Regions from separate parts of the Stenotrophomonas sp. YJH_SMC_81 genome, predicted to be linked through region 3. Evidence: predicted binding sites of a transcription regulator. Region 3 holds the regulator's gene; each other region holds the start of a gene.
What was found. Region 3 encodes HrcA, which represses chaperone genes, less so after heat shock. Its sites were predicted from a motif close to TTNGCACTCNNNNNNNNNGAGTGCNAA; they were not measured.
Positions count from the first base shown of each region.

Region 1 (7,043 bases), on a different contig from region 3:
GGCGGTGAAGGTGACCGATATCGACGGCCTGCTGGCGCTGGCCCAGGCTGAAGGCGTGGCGTTGACCGTGGTCGGCCCGGAAGTACCGCTGGTGGCCGGTGTGGTCGACCGCTTCCGCGCCGCCGGCCTGCGCATCTTCGGGCCGACCGCCGCCGCCGCGCAGCTGGAAGGCAGCAAGGCCTACGCCAAGGACTTCCTGGCCCGCCACAACATCCCCACCGCGTTCTATGCCGTGCACACCGACGTGGACGCTGCCCTGGCCTACATCCGCGAGAAGGGTGCACCGATCGTGGTCAAGGCCGATGGCCTGGCCGCCGGCAAGGGCGTGATCGTCGCAATGACGTTGGCCGAGGCCGAAGACGCGGTGCGTGACATGCTCTCCGGCAACGCGTTCGGCGATGCCGGCGCCCGCGTGGTGATCGAGGAATTCCTCGATGGCGAGGAAGCCAGCTTCATTTCGATGGTGGACGGCGTGCATGCGCTGCCGATGGCCACCTCGCAGGACCACAAGCGCGTCGGCGACGGCGACACCGGCCCCAACACGGGTGGCATGGGCGCGTACTCGCCAGCGCCGGTAGTGACGCCGGAGGTGCATGCACGCGTGATGCGCGAAGTGGTGAACCCGACCGTGCAGGGCATGATCGCCGACGGCATCCCGTTCACCGGTTTCCTCTACGCCGGCCTGATGATCGATGCCAGCGGCGCGCCGAAGGTAATTGAATTCAACGTGCGCTTCGGCGATCCGGAAACCCAGCCGGTGATGCTGCGCCTGCAGTCGGACCTGGTCGAGCTGGTGGAAGCGGCGATTGATGGCCGCCTGGACCAGGTAGAAGCGCAGTGGGATGCGCGCCCGTCACTGGGCGTGGTGCTGGCCGCGAAGCCCTACCCGGAAGCGCCGATCACCGGTGACGTGATTTCCGGCCTGGGCGACGTGCCGGCCAGCGCCAAGGTGTTCCATGCCGGTACGGCATTGGATGCGCAGGGCCAGGTGGTCAGTGCCGGTGGCCGCGTGCTGTGCGTGGCCGCACTGGGCGACAGCGTGCGCGACGCACAGGCCAATGCCTATGCCGGCGTGGCCAAGGTGACCTGGGCCAACGCGTTCCACCGCACCGACATCGGCTGGCGCGCGATCGCACGCGAGGGCTGAGGCCGCGCCGCGGCCACGCATGGCGTGGCTCTACTGACACTGGGTAGATCCACGCCATGCGTGGATGGGAACGCCACCAAAAAGGAAAGGCCCGGCAATGCCGGGCCTTTTCCTGGCTTCAACGCCATCCCGCCTTACGCGGTGAACAGCGCCTTCATCTTCTTCAGCGCGTTCGCCTCGACCTGGCGGATGCGCTCGGCGGACACGCCGTACTCGTCGGCCAGCTCCTGCAGCGTCACCTTGCTGTCGGCATCCAGCCAGCGACGACGGATGATGTCGCGCGAACGCGCATCCAGTTCGGCCAGGCCTTCGCGCAGCAGCTGCATCTGGTTGTCTTCGCTGTCCTCGCGCTCGTAGGCCATCGACGGGTCTTCGTCATCGGCAACCAGGAACGCAGCCGGCGACGGCGGGGCGTGCTCGTTGTCCTCGTCGGTCGGCGCATCGAAACCGATATCGCGACCGGACAGGCGCGATTCCATTTCCATGACCTCGCGCTCGGACACGTTCAGGTCCTTGGCCACCGCGCTGACTTCCGCCGCGTTCATCCAGCCCAGGCGCGTCTTCGACTTGCGCAGGTTGAAGAACAGCTTGCGCTGCGCCTTGGTGGTGGCGACCTTCACGATGCGCCAGTTCTTCAGGATGAACTCGTGCATTTCGGCACGGATCCAGTGCACGGCGAAGGAGACCAGGCGCACGCCCATGTCCGGGTCGAAGCGCTTGACCGCCTTCATCAGGCCGATGTTGCCTTCCTGGATCAGGTCGCCCAGCGCGAGGCCGTAGCCGTTGTAGCCGCGGGCCACGTGCACCACGAAGCGCAGGTGCGAATGCACCAGCTCGCGGGCGGCGTCCAGATCGTTGCCGTCGCGGAAGCGACGGGCCAGGTCCTGTTCGTCATCGACCGACAGCACCGGGATCTGGTGCACGGCACCGATGTAGGCGTCCAGCGAACCGAGCGCACTGGGAATCGGGAGATTGTTTGCCACAAGGGCAGTAGAGGTGTTCTGGCTCATAGGCACCCATCTTAGCAGTCCGGGATTTGGACTGCTAAAGGAGGAAAAAGTTCCAGCATCCTATTGATGCAACACTGGTCCCAAACAGAGCCCTACCGTAGCGCGATTTGATGACAGTGGCGAGCATGCTTTTCGGGATTCACAATCCCTTGGAATTCAAGCAATTACCTGGCAGAAACCTGCCGATTTCAGTCAAGCGGAGCTGAACGGGCCGTTCTGAAGGCCCATTCAGGCCCGGAGACGTTGCCCGATGTTCAGGCCCAGCAGCCCGCCGGTGCTCAGAGCGCCGAACGCGGCGGCAGCGACCAGTCGATCGGGGCCTGGCCGCGGCGCTGCAGGTACTCGTTGGCCATCGAGAAATGCCGGCAGCCGAGGAAGCCACGATGGGCCGACAGCGGCGACGGGTGCGGCGACTTCAGCACGCGATGGCGACGGGTGTCGATGACCTTGCCCTTCTGCTGCGCATAGGCGCCCCACAGCAGGAACACCAGGCCTTCGCGTTCGCGGTTGAGCACGTCCACCACGTGATCGGTGAAGCCCTCCCAGCCACGCCCCTGGTGGGCACCAGCCTTGCCCTCTTCCACCGTCAGCACGGCATTGAGCAGCAGCACCCCACGTTGCGCCCACGGAATCAGGCAGCCGTGGTCCGGGCGCGGGATGCCGAGATCGCTCTCGATCTCCTTGTAGATGTTCAGCAGCGACGGCGGCACCGGCACGCCCGGCGGCACCGAGAAACTCAGGCCATGCGCCTGGCCGCGGCCGTGGTACGGGTCCTGCCCGAGGATCACCACCTTCACCTGCTCGAACGGCGTGGCGTCGAACGCGGCGAAGATCTGCGGGCCGGGCGGGAACACCGCCGCGCCACTGGCCTTGCGCTGGCGCAGGAAGCTGGACAGCTCGCGCATCTGCGGCTGCAGCAGGTAATCGCCGACATGCTGCTTCCAGCTCGGTTCCAGCTGGATCGTCGGGGTGTCGGCTACTTCATCCATCATCGGATCAGGGGTCCATCGTTCAATCGGGCCAGGCGCAGCTGGAACAACACCTTGGTGACCAGCAGCCGCTCTTCGATCGGCTTGAGCACCAGGTCATTGGCACCGGACTGCAGCAGCCCGGTCTGGTTGTGCGGGTTGCCATCACCGGTCATCACCAGCACCGGCAGGCGGCGCTTGCCGTAACCGAAGTCCACGCGCACGCGCTGCACCACGTCGCGCCCGCTCAGTTCGCCCTTCAGGGTGACATCGGTCAGCACCAGGTCGATGCGGTGGCGGCTGCGGCCCAGCGACTCGGCAGTGAGCAGGGTGAATGCCTCTTCGGCGCTGACCACGTGCAGTACGTTCAACTGCTGGCGCTCGAGCATGCGCTTGGTGGCCTCGGCCACCACGCGGCTGTCTTCGATATAGAGGATGGTGGCGCCGGGGATGGTCTGCGGCTGCACATAGCCACGGATGAAGGTCGCCAGTGCCTCATGGCCCAGCGCCTTGTCGAAATAGTCGGTGACGTACTCGGTGAAGCGTCGCTGCTCCAGGTGCTGCTGGGCATCGCCGGACACAACGATCACCGGCACATAGGCCTGGCCGGCGGCTTCGCGCACCATCCGCGCCAGCGCCAGGCCGTCGCCATCGCGCAGGGTCAGCGAGGTCGTCACCAGGTCCACCGGGCCCTGCGCCAGCGCCTGCTGCGCATCCTCGATGCTGTCGCAGCCGATCACCTCCACGCCCGGCAGGTCACGCTGCAGGACATCGGCGATCAGTTTGCGGACCAGCTTCGAACCATCGACCACCATCACCCGCGTCGCGGGCCCTTCAAGGTGCTTCAGCGCTTGCGGTTGCATGCCGGTCTCAGGTGTCGGTCGGACGGGTCTGGCGGAGGAAGTGGCCGGTCACCAGCCAGGCGCCCAGCCAGCCCAGCAGCAGCGTGCCGACCAGGACCAGGCCGCCGTGCAGCAGGTCCAGGCCATGCAGCACGAACGGGCTGCCGTAGCTGCGCGAGAGTTCGGCCAGCGGCACGCGCAGGGCGGCACCGGCGGCGCCGATCAGGGCCAGCGCTACCGCGCCGGCGCCCAGCCCGTACCACGCGCCCAGGTACAGGAACGGGCGGCGGATGAAGCCATCGCTCGCGCCGAGCAGCTGCAGCACGCCGATCTCTTCGCGACGGGCCTGGATGTCAAGGCGCACGGTGTTGCCGACCACCAGCGCGGCGCCCACGCCGAGCAGCACCGACAGCACCTGCACCAGACGTGCACCGAACGCCAGCCAGGCGTCCAGGCGCTGGCGCCACAGCGCATCGTGCTGCACCAGATCGGCCTCGGGCAGGCTTTCCAGCGCGCGCGCCAGGCGTGCGTCGTCCTTGCCCTGGCCCGGGGTGATCACCAGCAGCGAGGGCAACGGATTGTCGTTGAGCGCATCGATCGCCTCACCGAGGCCGGCATCACGCAGTTCCTGCAGGCCCTGCTCGGGTGTGCGCACATTCACTTCGGCCACGTCATCGCGGTCGCGCAGCTGGCCGGCCAGGCGAAGCGCACCGGGACCATCGATGTTGCCCTTCAGGAACACGTTGATGTCGCGCGACTGCTGCACGCTGCCGGCGAACTGCTTGAGGTTGTCCAGCGCGATCGACAGCCCCAGCGGCAACGCCAGGGCCAGCGCCATGACCATCACGGTCAGCAGGGTCGCCCACGGCTTGCGGCAGGCGCGGCCCAGGCTGAACACCACGCTGTGCACGTGGTGCTGGAACCAGACGCCCACGCGCGACGGGGCGGCGGCTTCGCTGTTTTCGTTCTTCGCCATCGGTTACTCCGCCAGGTCCTGCGGCGAGATGTCATCCACCAGCCGGCCGTGGTCGAGGATCAATACGCGCTTGCGCATGCGGCGCAGCAGCGGCAGGTCGTGGCTGACCACCAGCACGCTGGTGCCGCGCGAGGGCAGCTCGGCGAACAGGGCCATGATCTCCGCTGCCAGGGTCGGGTCGAGATTGCCGGTCGGCTCATCGGCCACCAGCAGCTTGGGCTCGCCGACGATGGCGCGGGCGATGCCGACGCGCTGCTGCTCGCCGGCCGACAGCTGCGAGGGCAGTGCCTTCTCACGATGGCCCAGGCCCATGCGCTCGAGCACTGAACGCACGCGCTTGTTGATGTCGCCACGGCGGGTACCACGCAGGATCAGCGGCAGCGCCACGTTCTCGGCAATCGAGCGGTCCATCAGCAGGCGGTGGTCCTGGTAGACCGCCCCCACCGCGCGTCGGTGGCGCGGCACGTCGCCGCCGCGCACCTTCAGCAGGTTGCGCTCGTCGAACACCACCGCGCCACGGCTGGGCCGCTCGTCCAGGTGGATCAACTTGAGCAGCGTACTTTTACCCGCACCGGAATGGCCGGTGACGAACAGCATCTCGCCCGGCGCGACCTCGAAGCTGACATCGGTCAGTGCCTCGTGGCCACCGGCGTACTGTTTGCTGACATTGTCGAAGCGCAGGACACTCATGCCCCGATTATGCAGGACCGGCGCGACGGCGTGGAGATGGTCACGGGATCGGTAGTGCCGGCCGCTGGCCGGCACGCCCATGAAGCCACCCGACCAACGGTCGGGTGCTACAGGATCAGTTGCCCGACAGCATCCGCCGGATCTTGCGGCCGATGCGGGTCAGGAACGAATCGCCGGTATCGGCGGCGGTACGCACCGGCTTGGCCACCACCTGCACCGGGGTCACCGGGCTCGCGCCGTTGCCGGCGTTGGCCTGCACGCCCTCGGCACCCTCGACCGGACGGCCATGGCGACGACGACGGCGCTTGCGCGGCTTGTGTTCACCATCCACGGCACCTTCCGGTGCGCCTTCGGCGCGCGGCGGGCGCGGCGGACGCGGGGCCTGGGCAGCGGCGCCTTCAGCACCGGCGACCGGGGCCGCAGCCCCCTGCTCGCCTTCCACGCGCGGCTTGCGCGGGCCGCGCGAACGGCGTTCGCCGCTGCGCTCGCCGTCACGGCCACCACGACCACCACCACTGCCGGAACGACCGCCACTGCGGCCACCACCCCGACGCTCTTCCTCGGCGGCGCGGGCTTCGCGCGCTTCACGGAAGATCTGGCCGACGCTTTCGTTGTCCTCGCCTTCCTCGCCTGCAGCCGGGGCCGGGCGTTCCGGGCGCGGCAGCGGGGTCAGCAGTTCCTTGGTGACCGGCTCGGAGGGAATCTTCTGCTCGATGTAGGCCTCGATGTCCGGCAGGCCCATCGCGTAGCGTTCGCAGGCGAAGCTGATCGCATCACCTTCTTCACCCAGGCGCGCGGTACGGCCGATGCGGTGCACGTAGTCTTCGGCATCGAACGGCAGGTCGTAGTTGTAGACGTACTTGATGCCGTCGATGTGCAGGCCGCGCGCGGCGACGTCGGTGGCCACCAGGATTTCCAGCTGGCCCTTCTGGAAGCGGTTGAGCAGGCTCTCGCGCTTCTTCTGCGGCACGTCGCCGGACAGCACGCCGACACGGTAGCCGGCCTTTTCCAGCGAGCGGGCAACGCGCTCGACGAACACCTTGGTGTTGACGAACACCATGGTCCGCGCGCCTTCGCTGCGCGACAGCAGGCCCAGCAGCAGCGGGATCTTCTCGTCGTCGGCCGGGAAGTAGATGCGCTGGCGCACGCGGGCAGCGGTGATGGTCTCGGCTTCGACCACCAGCTTCTGCGGCTCGTTCATGTGCTCGTAGGCCAGCTCCAGCACGCGATGGCTGAGGGTGGCGCTGAACAGCAGGGTCTGGCGGATGGTGCGTTCCGGCATGCGGCGCAGCAGGAAGCGGATGTCCTTGATGAAGCCCAGATCGAACATGCGGTCGGCTTCGTCCAGCACGCAGATCTCGCAGGCATGCAGCGAAACCACCTTGTGCTGCTTGACGTAGTCGATCAGGC
Region 1 is NZ_JCAFUB010000002.1:179,120-186,162, reverse strand. Features, by position in the region: gene purD (phosphoribosylamine--glycine ligase) at 1-1,147, shown strand, start outside; gene rpoH (RNA polymerase sigma factor RpoH) at 1,282-2,157, opposite strand; gene ung (uracil-DNA glycosylase) at 2,436-3,149, opposite strand; gene AC5P8U_RS04415 (response regulator) at 3,146-3,988, opposite strand; gene ftsX (permease-like cell division protein FtsX) at 3,996-4,943, opposite strand; gene ftsE (cell division ATP-binding protein FtsE) at 4,947-5,633, opposite strand; gene rhlB (ATP-dependent RNA helicase RhlB) at 5,749-7,043, opposite strand, start outside.
Region 1: rpoH (RNA polymerase sigma factor RpoH) is a predicted target of HrcA. The motif match lies at 2,169-2,195, and genes of this name have one in related genera.

Region 2 (7,043 bases), on a different contig from region 3:
ACGCCAGCATCGCCACGGCGCTGGACAAGCCGCTGCCGGACTACCCGCCAGAGCCGAAGAAGTACGCCGACTACAGCGTACTGGCCGATGATGCGCGCTGGCGCCAGCTCACCCCGCGCCTGCTGCTCAACCATTCCAGTGGCTTCGCCAACTTCGGCTTTCTCGAACCGGATGGCCGCCTGAAGTTCCACTTCGATCCGGGCAGTCGTTATGGGTATTCCGGCGAAGGGCTGATCCTGTTGCAGTTCGTGATCGAGCGTGGACGGCTGGGCCAGGACGTGGGTGCATTGATGCAGCGGCAGGTATTCGACCGCTTCGGCATGGTCCGCACCAGCATGATGTGGCGTGAGGATTTCGCCGCCAACCTGGCCGATGGCTGGACAGCGGAAGGCACGGCCGAGCCGCACGATGAACGCAGCCGCGTGCGTGCGGCCGGTTCGATGGATACCACCATCGCCGACATGGCGCGCTTCGCCGCCGGCTATGTCCGCGGCGATGGGCTGTCGCCTGCAATGCGCAGGGAACTGGTGCGGCCGCAGCTGCCGATCACCACCGCCAGCCAGTTCCCCACGCTGCAGCCGGAGCTGCCCGTGGCGCAGCAACGCAAGGATCTGGCCGCGGGTTTGGGCGTGGTGACGTTCCGCGGCCCGCAGGGCGCAGGTTTCTACAAGGGCGGCCACGACGATGCGGTCGGCAACACGCTGGTGTGCATCGAACGGCACAAACGCTGCGTGGTGATTCTGGGCAACGATGTACGGGCGGAAGCTGCGTTCCCGGCACTGGTGGCATTCGTACTGGGCGATACCGGCGTGCCGTGGCAGTGGGAGTATGGCGCGGCGAAGGCATTCGTCGAATGAGGGTGCGATGACGCCTGCATGGCGAACGCGGCTGGGAGAGGAGCATCCACGCCAAGCGTGGATGGCACTCTTCAACGCGCCTGCTCGAAGAACATCAGGTATACCAGCCGGCCATTCTCCGGTCGATCACCGAACGCTGGCCCGGCGGTGTGCCAGAACCAGGGCCGCAGCAGCACCAGCCGGTTGAAGCGCATCGGAATGCGCATGGTCATTTCCCACTGGCTGTCGTCGTTGCTGTCGCGCTCGATGATGTCGCGATGCATGTCGCCGCCGTTGGCGTAGCCCAATGCGGCCAGCTCCGCCGCGTCCAGGGCCATGCGCTCGGTGCCGGTACGGCGATGGCGGAAGAACTCGGTGCCGCCCTCGCAGTGCTCCGGTGCACTCAGGTAGAGAATGCCCGACCAGTGCGAGTGGTCGGCGTGTACCTTGGCGCGGCCGATGTCGCCGGCGAGGGTAAGGCGGAACTTGCCGTGCGACTGCAGCGGGTTGACCGGCCGCAGCGGTTCGTTGACCAGTCGCGAGACCGCACCGGACAGTCCCTCCAACTCCAGCCGCTGCTGTGAATTGCGGCCGGGGAATGCGCCCTCCTGGACGGGATAGTCCAGGCCCAGTGCCGCCTGGCGCAACCCCTGCGCATCGGCGGGAGAAAGGAAGTCGTCAACGACGATGAACGAGGTAGGCATGGTTACCGAGCGTAGCGATGCACTGCGGCGACGGCAACCGGGCAACGAAAAACCCCGCCTTGCGGCGGGGTTCTTCTTTACATCACATCGGGAAGGCGTGCCGACCGAGGCCGGCAACGACCGCCGGAGGCGTGGACTTAGAAGTCCATGCCGCCCATGCCGCCCATGCCACCCATGCCACCAGCGCCGCCCATGGCCGGCTCGTCCTTCTTCGGAGCTTCGGCAACCATGGCTTCGGTGGTGATCATCAGGCCGGCGATCGAGGCCGCGTTCTGCAGGGCCGAACGGGTCACCTTGGTCGGGTCCAGGATGCCGAACTGCAGCATGTCGCCGAACTCGCCGGTGGCCGCGTTGTAGCCGAAGCTGCCGGTGCCTTCCTTGACCTTGTTGATGATGACCGACGGCTCGTCGCCAGCGTTGGCCACGATCTCGCGCAGCGGGGCTTCCATCGCACGCAGGGCAATCTGGATGCCGTGGTTCTGGTCTTCGTTGGCACCCTTCAGGCCGGCCAGCGCGGTGATCGCGCGGACCAGGGCAACGCCGCCGCCCGGGACCACGCCTTCTTCAACGGCTGCACGGGTGGCGTGCAGGGCGTCGTCGACGCGATCCTTCTTTTCCTTCATTTCGATTTCGGTCGAGGCGCCGACCTTGATCACCGCAACGCCGCCGGCCAGCTTGGCCACGCGTTCCTGCAGCTTCTCGCGATCGTAATCCGAGGAGGTGTCCTGGATCTGGGTCTTGATCTGCGCCACGCGTGCATCAACGTTGGCCTTGTCGCCGACGCCGTCGATGATGGTGGTGTTCTCCTTGGAGACCTGCACCTTCTTGGCGCGGCCCAGGTCCTTGATGGTGGCCTTTTCCAGCGACAGGCCGACTTCTTCGGAGATCACGGTGCCGCCGGTCAGCACGGCCATGTCTTCCAGCATCGCCTTGCGACGGTCGCCGAAGCCCGGGGCCTTGACGGCCACGACCTTGACGATGCCACGGATGGTGTTGACCACCAGGGTCGCCAGCGCTTCGCCTTCAACTTCCTCGGCCACGATCAGCAGCGGCTTGCCGGCCTTGGCGACGCCTTCCAGCACCGGCAGCAGGTCACGGACGTTGGAGATCTTCTTGTCGTGCAGCAGGATGAACGGGTCATCCAGGTCAGCGGTCTGCGACTGCTGGTTGTTGATGAAGTACGGCGACAGGTAGCCGCGGTCGAACTGCATGCCCTTGACCACGTCCAGCTCGTTGTCCAGGCCCGAGCCTTCTTCAACGGTGATGACGCCTTCCTTGCCGACTTCCTTCATCGCGTCAGCGATGATCTGGCCGATCGACTCATCCGAGTTGGCCGAGATGGTACCGACCTGGGCAATCGCCTTGTCGTCGGCGGTCGGCTTGGAGATGTTCTTCAGCTCGGCGACGGCAGCCGAAACGGCCTTGTCGATACCGCGCTTGAGGTCCATCGGATTCATGCCGGCGGCAACGGCCTTGGCGCCTTCGCGGATCAGGGCCTGGGCCAGCACGGTGGCGGTGGTGGTGCCGTCGCCGGCATCGTCGTTGGTGCGCGACGCGACTTCCTTCACCATCTGCGCGCCCATGTTCTCGAACTTGTCAGCCAGTTCGATTTCCTTGGCGACGGAGACGCCGTCCTTGGTGATGGTCGGGGCGCCGAAGCTCTTTTCCAGCACGACGTTGCGGCCCTTCGGGCCCAGGGTGGCCTTGACGGCATTGGCGAGAACATTGACGCCGCGCACCATGCGCGAACGGGCGTCTTCACCGAAACGAATATCCTTGGCAGCCATTGCATTTACCTCATTGGTAGCGCCGGACGAGGCCCGGCGGCTGGGAGTTTGGGATCAGGTTGAAACAGGTCGCGCCGAAGCTCAGCCGATGACGGCGAGCACGTCGTCTTCGCGCAGGACCTTGTATTCGACGCCTTCGCTCTTGTACGAGCTGCCGGCGTACTGGCCGTAGATGACCTTGTCGCCGACCTTCAGCGACGGCGCGCGCACGTTGCCGTTGTCCAGCGGCTTGCCCGGGCCGACGGCCACGACCTCACCCTTGGTGGACTTTTCCTTGGCCGAGTCGGGGATGACGATGCCACCGGCGGAGATTTCGTCGGCTTCGATCGGCTTGACCACAACGCGGTCGTGCAGCGGCTTGATGCTCATAGGAGACCTCTTAAGTGATTGATTGGTCTAAAAAAGTCCGGCGATGTTAGCACTCACCCCAGGCGAGTGCCAGAACCGCACGTGAAGAAACCCGACAACGTCGGGAGCAGGGCAGAGATGGAGCCCTGCCGCCCCCTTTCAAGGGCGGAATGAAAAAATTTTTTCGCCCGCGCGCCTCGGCCAGGGCGTCGGTCCAGATCAATTTCGGTGACAAGCGTCGCACTGTCAGATATCTGACGTTCATTTACGACAAAGTGTCACTGGATCGGCCTTAGGCTCGGTCAGGCATTCCCAATCACAAGGAGTAGTCGATGCGATTGCTGTCCCCGCTTGCCGCCGCCTGCCTGCTGGCGCTGGCCGCTGCGCCGGTCCAGGCCGAGGTCTTCATCAATGAACTGCACTACGACGACAGCACCGCCGCCGGTGACGTCGGCGAAGCGATCGAGGTCGTAGCCACTGCCGGTGAGGACCTGTCCGGCTACCGCCTGTACCTCTACAACGGCAGCAACCCGTCGGCCGCCACCGTCTACGCCAACAATCCGGTCCCGGCCGGCACCGCCGCCGGCTGCGGCAGCGCCACCATCGCCGTGGTCAACTATCCGACCAACGGCCTCCAGAATGGTCCGAACGACGGCATCGCCCTGGTCGATGCCAGCGGCAAGGTGGTCCAGTTCCTCAGCTACGAGGGCGCCATCACCGCCTCCGGTGGCCCTGCCGCGGGCATGACCAGCCAGAACATCCCGGTGGCCGAAAGCAACAGCACCGCGCCGGGCACCTCGCTGCAGCTGACCGGCAGCGGCAGCCAGTACGCCCACTTCACCTGGGCCGAATCGGCCGGCCAGACGTTCGGCAGCTGCAACAACGGCCAGACCTTCAGCGGCGGCGGCACGCCAGGCCCTAACACGCCGCCGTCAGTCTCCACCACCACCCCGGCGCAGGGCAGCAGCACCTTCCCGGCTGCCGCCGACCTGGAAGTGGTGTTCAGCGAGACGGTGAACCTGGCCAGTGGCGCCTTCGCCCTGAGCTGCGGCACCTCCGGCACCGTGCCGCTGACCTTCCCGGCCAGCGGCCGCAGCGTGAAGCTGTCCACCAACACCGCGCTGGTGGCCGGTGAAGCCTGCCGCTTCGACATCCGCGCTGCGCGCATCACCGACCTGCAGGGCGCGCATCCGGCCGCCGACAGCCGCATCGCCTTCACCGTGGCCAGCACCGGCGGCAATCCGGACCCGGGCAACCCGGGCGTGCCGGCCGGCTACTACTCCAGGGTCAACACCAGCAGCCCCAGCCAGCTGCGCTGCTCGCTGCACGCCACCATCAAGGGCCATACCGCCTACCCGTACAGCGGCTCGGGCACCAGCACCTGGACCATCCTGGAAATCGCCGACGAGGATCCGAACAACCCGAACCGCATCCTCGATGCGTACCGCAACCGCAGCTACGCCAAGGTCAGTGATCGTGCGGGCACCGGCAGCGGCCTGACCTACAACCGCGAGCACACTTGGCCGAACTCGCTGGGCTTTGCCACCACCACCGGTGACAAGGGCCTGCCCTACGCGCCGTACACCGACACCCACATGCTGTACCTGACCGACGCGCAGTGGAACGCCGACCGTGGCAACAAGCCGTTCGCCAAGTGCGATGCCAGCTGCGGCGAGCGTGCCACCGAAGCCAACAATGGGCAGGGCGGCGGCAGCGGTGGCTACCCGGGCAATTCCAACTGGGTGCGCACGCCGGACGGCAACACCGGCACCTTCGAGGTGTGGGGCAAGCGCAAGGGCGACATGGCGCGTGCGGTGATGTACATGGCGATCCGCTATGAGGGCGGCAAGGATGCGGCCACCGGTCAGTCCGAGCCGGACCTGGAGCTGACCGACGACCGCAGCAAGATCGTCAAGACCAGCAGTTCGCCGGCCTACATGGGCCTGCTGTCGACGCTGATCGACTGGCACCTGTCCGATCCGCCGGATGATGCCGAGCGTGCCCGCAATGACGTGGTCTACAGCTTCCAGGGCAATCGCAACCCGTTCATCGACCACCCCGAGTGGGCGACCCCGGCCCTGTTCACCTCGGCCAAGCCAGCCACCTGCCAGCTGGCCAACTGACCGCGCAACGCAGCGGTCCACTGCCGCCGCCGGGCCCTGACCCGGCGGCGGCCCTATACTCGGCGGTCATGCCGATCGTCGATCCCGTCCTGCTGCTGTTGACCACCTGCCCGGACCGGGCCAGTGCAGAGCGCATTGCGCACGCGCTGGTCGGCGAGCGCCTGGCCGCGTGCGTGACCCGCCTTGATGGCGCGCAGTCCACCTACCGCTGGCAGGGCGAGGTGACCACCGATGCCGAGCTGCAGCTGCTGGTAAAGACCACCGCGAGCCGCATCGATGACGCAATCGCCCGGATCGTCGAACTGCATCCGTATGAACTCCCGGAGTGCATCGCGGTCGAAACCCGGGCCGGCCTGCCGGCGTATCTGGACTGGATCCGGGCACAGACCCGGGAGGACACTGATTGAAGACTCTGTTTGCGCGTGGCGCTGCCTTGTGCGCCCTGTTGTGGCTCTCGCTGCCCGCCTTGGCCCTGGATGAGAAGGACCTGCTGCCGGTGGACCAGGCGTTCGCGCTGACCGCCACGGCCCCCGAACGGGGCCAGGTGCAACTGCAGTTCAAGATCGCACCGGGCTACTACCTGTATCGCCACCGCACCAGCGTCAAGGCGGATCCGGCATTCAATGCCGGCACGCTGCAGATGCCCAAGGGTGACAGGCACCACGATGATTTCTTCGGCGAGGTCGAAACCTATCGGGAGCGCCTGCAGGCCACCCTGCCCGGCACGCCGACGGACGCCGCCGGCACCATCAGCCTGGAAGTCCGCTACCAGGGCTGCGCCGATGCCGGCGTCTGCTACCCGCCGCAGAAGCGCGTGGTGCAGGTCACCCTGCCGGGTGCCGGTGCGGCGGCCGCGGTGCCTGCCGCGCGTACCGGTGCCGCCAGTCCGTTCAACAACCCGCTGGCCGGTGCCGGCAACAGCGGTGGCCTGCGCCTGCCGGGCGCGGCCAACAACAGCCAGGCGCTGCCGCTGCCGTCGGAACAGGCGTTCGGCTTCGATGCCATCGCCAGCGACGGCAACACCCTGCTGCTGCGCTTCAGCCCGGCACCCGGCTACTACCTGTACCGCGACCGCACTTCGCTGAAGCTGGAAGGCAGCGCCGGCGTGCTCGCCGACAAGCCGCGCTGGCCGGCCGCGCAGTCGCATCGCGACGAGCACTTCGGCGATGTCTCGGTGTACTTCAACCAGGTGGAAGTGCCGCTGCCGCTGCGCCGCACTGTTACTGATGCGGTCGACAGCACCCT
Region 2 is NZ_JCAFUB010000002.1:217,505-224,547, reverse strand. Features, by position in the region: gene AC5P8U_RS04615 (serine hydrolase domain-containing protein) at 1-857, shown strand, start outside; gene AC5P8U_RS04610 (DUF6445 family protein) at 929-1,540, opposite strand; gene groL (chaperonin GroEL) at 1,678-3,327, opposite strand; gene AC5P8U_RS04600 (co-chaperone GroES) at 3,409-3,696, opposite strand; gene AC5P8U_RS04595 (endonuclease) at 4,008-5,798, shown strand; gene cutA (divalent-cation tolerance protein CutA) at 5,867-6,205, shown strand; gene AC5P8U_RS04585 (protein-disulfide reductase DsbD family protein) at 6,202-7,043, shown strand, end outside.
Region 2: AC5P8U_RS04600 (co-chaperone GroES) is a predicted target of HrcA. The motif match lies at 3,743-3,769, and genes of this name have one in related genera.

Region 3 (7,043 bases):
CGCGACGCGGATGATGATCGTGGCTGCACCGGCCTACGCGCAGCGGCACGGGCTGCCACGCACTGCCGAGGAACTGCAGTCGCACAACCGGCTGGACATCGGCCACGCGCGTGCGATGCAGGGGTGGCCGTTGCTGCAGGAGGGGCGCGAGCGGATGCTGCTGCCCAGTGGCAATGCCCGCGCCAGCAACGGCGATGCGCTGCGCCAGCTGGTGCTGGGCGGGCTGGGCATGGCCCGGCTGGCGGCATTCCAGGTGCAGGAGGACATTGCTGCCGGGCGCTTGCTGCCGGTGCTGGAAGAGGCCAATCCCGGTGACCTGGAAGAGGTGCACGCGGTGTTCCTGGGGCAGGGCGGTTACCTGCCGCTGCGGGTGCGCGCGTTCCTCGATTTCCTGGTGGAGAACGTGGATCTGGCGCGGCCACGGGGGTAATGCCGGTCGCTGGCCGGCAACCTCACGATCATCGTCCACCGGTGTTGGGTTGCCGGCCAGCGGCCGGCACTACCGTGCGGGTGGGTTGTAGATCCACGCCATGCGTGGATAACCGTGAACAGGCCTCAGGCCTGCAGCAGCTTGCGGGCGGCGGCGCGCGCTTCCTTGCTCACTTCCACGCCGCCGAGCATGCGCGCCAGCTCTTCCTCGCGCGCCTTGTTGTCCAGCTTTTCCACTGCGCTCTGGGTCATGCCTTCCACCGGGGCCTTGCTGACCCGGTAATGGGCATGGCCCTTGGAAGCGACCTGCGGCAGGTGGGTCACGCACAGTACCTGGCGCTTCTCGCCGAGCGCGCGCAGCTTCTGGCCGACGATGTCAGCCACCGCGCCGCCGATGCCGGAGTCGACCTCGTCAAACACCATGGTTGGCACTGCATCCAGGTCCAGCGCGGCCACTTCGATGGCCAGCGAGATGCGTGACAGTTCACCGCCCGAGGCCACCTTGCGCAGGGCGCGCGGCGGCTGGCCGGCGTTGGCCGCCACCAGGAACTCGACGCGCTCGGCACCCTGCGGGTCGGGCTTGCCGCTGTCCTGTGGCTCCAGTTCGATCAGGAACTGGCCGCCGCCCATGCCCAGCTCGGCGATGATGCTGGTGGTGGTGGCCGACAGTTCGGCGGCGGCGCTGCGGCGGCTGGCGGTCAGCACTTCAGCCTGTACGCGCCAGGCGGCGGCGGCCTTGTCGATCTCGCCGGCCAGGCGCTGCAGGCGCTCGTCGGCGCCACGCAGCTGCTCCACTTCGGCATGCATGCGCTCGCGCTGCGCGCCCAGTTCGTCCATCGGCACGCGGTGCTTGCGGGCCAGGTCGTGCAGGCGGCCGAGGCGGCGCTCGTTCTCCTCGAACTGTTCCGGGTCGGCGTCGAGGTCGTCGTGCACGCGATCAAGCAGCGACAGGGCTTCGTGCAGCTGGATCGAGGCGTTCTCGATCAGGCCGTCCACCTCGCCCAGGCGCGGGTCGTGCTCGACCAGCCGCGACAGCTCGTGGCGCACTTGCTGCAGCAGGTCCAGCGCGGAGCTGCCGTCTTCACCGTTGAGCTGGTTGCTGGCCGCCTGGCAGGCGCTCAGCAGGGCGCTGGCGTGGGCCTGGCGGCGGTGGCTGGCACCCAGTGCGGCGATCGACTCCGGTTCAAGGTCCTCGCGGTCCAGTTCGCGCAGCTGGTGCTCCAGGAAGCCGATCCGGTCACTGACGTCGCCCTGTTGCGACAACGCCAGCGATTCATCGACCAGTGCCTGCCAGGCCGCGGCGGCATGGCGCACCTGGCGGCGCTCGTTCTCGTTGCCGGCATAGGCATCCAGCAGGGCCAGCTGCGACGGGCGCGCCAGCAGCGCCTGCTGTTCATGCTGGCCGTGGATCTCCACCAGCAGCGAGGCCAGGTCGCCCAGCTGTGCCAGCGTCACCGGGCGGCCATTGATCCAGGCCCGCGAGCCGCCGTCGGCGCGGATTACGCGGCGCAGCTGGCATTGGTCCTCGTCGTCCAGCTCGTTGTCGGCCAGCCACTGGCGGGCGGCCTGCAGCTGCTCCAGCGCGAACTCGGCGGAAAGCTCGGCGCGTGCGGCGCCATGGCGGACCACGCCGCTGTCGGCGCGCAGGCCGGACAGGAAGCCCAGTGCGTCGACCATCAGCGACTTGCCGGCGCCAGTCTCGCCTGAAACCACGGTCATGCCTGGCCCGAACTCCAGTTCGGTGGCGCGGACGACGGCGAAATCCTTGATCGAAAGATGTCTGAGCATGGGTAAGGGGGTGTCAGCAGCCGCGCAACGCTAGCACGCGGGCGCGGGAGGTCCAATGACTTGCCAAGGCGATGCGCCGCCATTATCTAGTGTCCGTGTCTCACAGGTTGATTCCATGCACGGTTCTCCCGACCAGCTTGCCCCGCGTGCGCGCCACCTGCTGCGCACGCTGATCGCGCGATACATCCAGGACGGCGAGCCGGTCGGCTCGCAGACGCTGGCGCGCGTGGCCGGCCTGGAGGTCAGCCCGGCCACCATCCGCAACATCCTGGGCGACCTGGAGGATCTGGGCCTGCTGGCCTCGCCACATACCTCGGCCGGCCGCGTCCCGACCGCGCATGGCTACCGGGTGTTCGTCGACAGCCTGCTGCAGATGCAGCCGCCGGGCGAGGGCGAGCTGGCCCGGTTGCGCCAGGAACTGGCCGGCGGCGGCAGTACCCAGGCCCTGCTCGGCAGCGCCTCGGAGCTGCTGTCGGCGATGAGCCACTTCGTCGGCGTGGTCAGCGCCCCGCGGCGTGAGCAGTTCGCCTTCCGCCAGATCGATTTCGTGGCGCTGGACGGGCGCCGGGTGCTGGCGATCCTGGTATTTGCCGACAACGAGGTGCAGAACCGGGTGATCGAGACCCGGCAGGAGTTTGCGCCAGGCCAGCTGGAGCAGGTCGCCAATTACCTCAATGCGCATTTCGCCGGCCTGCCGATGGCCGAGATCCGTACCCGCCTGCTGCTGGAGCTGCGCGACGCCCGGTCCGAACTGGAGCAGTTGCTGGCCCACAGCATCGAACTGGCCGAGCAGGCCCTGCAGCCGGCGGCCGACGACATGCTGGTGGCCGGGCAGACCCGCTTGATGGGCGTGCAGGACCTGTCCGACCTGGAGCGCCTGCGCGAACTGTTCGAGCTGTTCTCCAGCAAGCGCGAAATCCTGCAGCTGCTGGAGCGGACCATCCAGGCGCCGGGGGTGCGCATCTTCATCGGCGAAGAGACCGGAATGATGCCGCTGCAGGGCGTCTCGCTGGTCACTGCCCCTTACACCGCCAATGGCCAGGTGCTGGGCGTGCTGGGCGTGATCGGTCCCAAGCGGATGGCCTACGACCGGGTGATCCCACTGGTCCAGGCCACCGCCGATGTGCTTGGCGCGGCCTTTTCGCCGGCCGGACGCACGCCGGGAACATCCGACGCTTGAAACGCAGCATCCCGCCCACACTAGGGTGGGTGGAGGCGGAGAGTGACCGCCAGGGACCCAGACATGAACCACGAACATCCAGATATCGAATCCCAGCAGAGTGCCGCCGATGCGGCTGCCACCGCCGGCGTCAACGACGAAGTCGAGCGCCTGCGCGCCGAAGTCGAGCAGGTCAAGGCCGATGCGCTGCGTGAGCGCGCCGACCTGGAAAACCAGCGCAAGCGTGTTGCCCGTGACATCGAGCAGGCCCGCAAGTTCGCCAACGAGAAGCTGCTGGGCGAGCTGTTGCCGGTGTTCGACAGCCTGGATGCCGGCCTGAAGGCCGCCGGCGACGACCCGCACCCGCTGCGCGAAGGCCTGGAGCTGACCTACAAGCAGCTGCTCAAGGTCGCTGCCGACAACGGCCTGGTCCTGCTGGACCCGATCGGCCAGCCGTTCAACCCGGAGCACCACCAGGCCATCAGCCAGGCGCCGACCCCGGGCGCTGCCCCGGGCAGCGTGGTGACCGTGTTCCAGAAGGGCTACCTGCTCAACGAGCGCCTGCTGCGGCCGGCGCTGGTGGTGGTGGCCGCCGACTGACCCTGCCGGGCCGGGCGGCGGGAATCACCTGCGACCCGGCCCGACGCTGAACGCGCCGGGCGACCGGAAACACAGCGTTCGGGAGGTGGCTTGAATGTTCCACGGGCCTCCCCCACATCGTATTCATCCACCGGCCGAACGGCCGGACTGACCCCAACAAGCATCCTCAGGAGTCTCCCCCATGGGCAAGATCATTGGTATCGACCTCGGCACCACCAACTCGTGCGTGGCGATCATGGACGGCGGCAAGGCCCGCGTCATCGAGAATTCGGAAGGCGATCGCACCACCCCGTCGATCGTCGCCTACACCAAGGACGGCGAAGTCCTGGTCGGTGCCTCGGCCAAGCGCCAGGCCGTGACCAACCCGAAGAACACCTTCTACGCGGTGAAGCGCCTGATCGGCCGCAAGTTCACCGATGGCGAGGTGCAGAAGGACATCGCCCACGTCCCGTACAGCATCCTGGCCCATGACAATGGCGATGCCTGGGTCGCCACCAGCGACGGCAAGAAGATGGCCCCGCAGGAAATCTCGGCCAAGGTGCTGGAGAAGATGAAGAAGACCGCCGAGGACTTCCTCGGTGAGAAGGTCACCGAAGCGGTCATTACCGTGCCGGCCTACTTCAACGACAGCCAGCGCCAGGCGACCAAGGACGCCGGTCGCATCGCCGGCCTGGACGTCAAGCGCATCATCAACGAGCCGACCGCGGCTGCGCTGGCCTACGGCCTGGACAAGGGCGACAACAAGGATCGCAAGATCGTGGTGTACGACCTGGGCGGCGGCACCTTCGACGTCTCGGTGATCGAGATCGCCAATGTCGACGGCGAGAAGCAGTTCGAAGTGCTGGCCACCAACGGCGACACCTTCCTGGGTGGCGAAGACTTCGACAACCGCGTCATCGAGTACCTGGTTGAAGAATTCAACAAGGACCAGGGCATCGACCTGCGCAAGGATCCGCTGGCCCTGCAGCGCCTGAAGGATGCTGCCGAGCGCGCCAAGATCGAGCTGTCCAGCGCCCAGCAGACCGAAGTGAACCTGCCGTACGTCACCGCTGACGCGTCGGGTCCGAAGCACCTGAACATCAAGCTGACCCGCGCCAAGCTGGAAGCACTGGTGGACGACCTGATCAAGAAGTCGATCGAGCCGTGCCGCGTCGCCCTGAACGATGCCGGCCTGCGTTCGAGCGACATCAGCGAAGTGATCCTGGTCGGCGGCCAGACCCGCATGCCGAAGGTGCAGCAGGCGGTGACCGAGTTCTTCGGCAAGGAACCGCGCAAGGACGTCAACCCGGACGAAGCCGTGGCACTGGGTGCGGCGATCCAGGGTGGCGTGCTGGGCGGCGACGTCAAGGACGTGCTGCTGCTGGACGTGACCCCACTGTCGCTGGGTATCGAAACCATGGGTGGCGTGTTCACCAAGATCATCGAGAAGAACACCACCATCCCGACCAAGGCCTCGCAGGTGTTCTCCACCGCCGAGGACAACCAGTCGGCCGTGACCGTGCACGTGCTGCAGGGTGAGCGCGAACAGGCCCGCTTCAACAAGTCGCTGGCCAAGTTCGACCTGTCCGGCATCGAGCCGGCCCCGCGTGGCCTGCCGCAGGTGGAAGTGTCCTTCGACATCGACGCCAACGGCATCCTGCACGTGTCGGCCAAGGACAAGAAGACCAACAAGGAACAGAAGGTCGAGATCAAGGCCGGTTCGGGCCTGTCCGAGGAAGAGATCGCGCGCATGGTTGCCGACGCGGAAGCCAACCGCGAGGAAGACAAGAAGTTCCAGGAACTGGTGCAGGCCCGCAACCAGGCCGACGCCCTGATCCACGGCACCCGCAGCGCCATCACCGAGCACGGCAGCAAGGTCGGCGGCGATGTCATCGGCAAGGTCGAGGCAGCGCTGGCTGATCTGGAAACCGCGATGAAGGGCGACGACAAGGCACAGATCGAAGCCAAGTCGAAGGCACTGGAAGAAGCTGGCCAGTCGCTGTTCGCCGCTGCTTCGGCCGACCAGGGCGGTGCCCCGGGTGCCGACGCCGGCAATGCCGGCAAGGCGCAGGATGACGTGGTCGACGCTGAGTTCACCGAAGTCAAGGACGACAAGAAGTCCTGATCCGGACCGACGCGGGACGCTGGCCACCAGCGTCCCGTTGTCGCATCAGGGTCCTGACCGCCCACCGGCGTGTCGGGGCGCCCGACGCAAGAGCGGACCTGGTTCCGCTCTTCCGCTTTGACGAATCCCGACTTTCCGGAACCCGATTCACGATATGAGCAAGCGCGATTACTACGAAGTGCTGGGCGTTGCCCGCACCGCCACCGACGACGAGCTGAAGAAGGCGTACCGTCGCTGCGCGATGAAGTTCCATCCGGACCGCAACCCGGGTGATGCGGCGGCCGAGGCCTCCTTCAAGGAGTGCAAGGAAGCCTACGAAGTGCTGTCCGACGGCAACAAGCGCCGCATGTACGACAGCCACGGCCACGCCGCGTTCGAGCACGGCATGGGCGGCGGCGGCCCGGGCGGCCCGGACATGAACGATATCTTCGGCGATATCTTCGGCAACATCTTTGGCGGTGGCGGCGGTGGTCCGCGCCAGGCCCGTCGCGGCGCCGACATCGGCTACGTGATGGAGCTGGATCTGGAAGAGGCCGTGCGCGGCGTCGAGCGCCGCATCGAGATTCCGACCCTGGCCGAGTGCGGCGACTGCGATGGCAGTGGCTCCGAGGACGGCAAGGTCGAGACCTGCAACGTGTGCCATGGCCGCGGCCAGGTGCGCATCCAGCGCGGCATCTTCGCCATGCAGCAGGCCTGCCACAACTGCGGCGGCCGTGGCCAGATCATCGCCAAGCCCTGCAAGACCTGCCACGGCAACGGCCGCGTCGAGGAAGACAAGGTGCTGTCGGTGAAGGTGCCGGCGGGCGTCGATACCGGTGACCGCATCCGCCTGCAGGGCGAGGGTGAAGCCGGGCCGGCCGGTACGCCGCCGGGCGACCTGTACGTGGAAGTGCGCGTGCGCGAGCATGCGATCTTCCAGCGCGATGGCGACGACCTGCACTGCGAAGTGCCGATCCGCATCTC
Region 3 is NZ_JCAFUB010000003.1:38,020-45,062, forward strand. Features, by position in the region: gene AC5P8U_RS06730 (LysR family transcriptional regulator) at 1-430, shown strand, start outside; gene recN (DNA repair protein RecN) at 556-2,217, opposite strand; gene hrcA (heat-inducible transcriptional repressor HrcA) at 2,333-3,397, shown strand; gene grpE (nucleotide exchange factor GrpE) at 3,461-3,976, shown strand; gene dnaK (molecular chaperone DnaK) at 4,158-6,080, shown strand; gene dnaJ (molecular chaperone DnaJ) at 6,235-7,043, shown strand, end outside.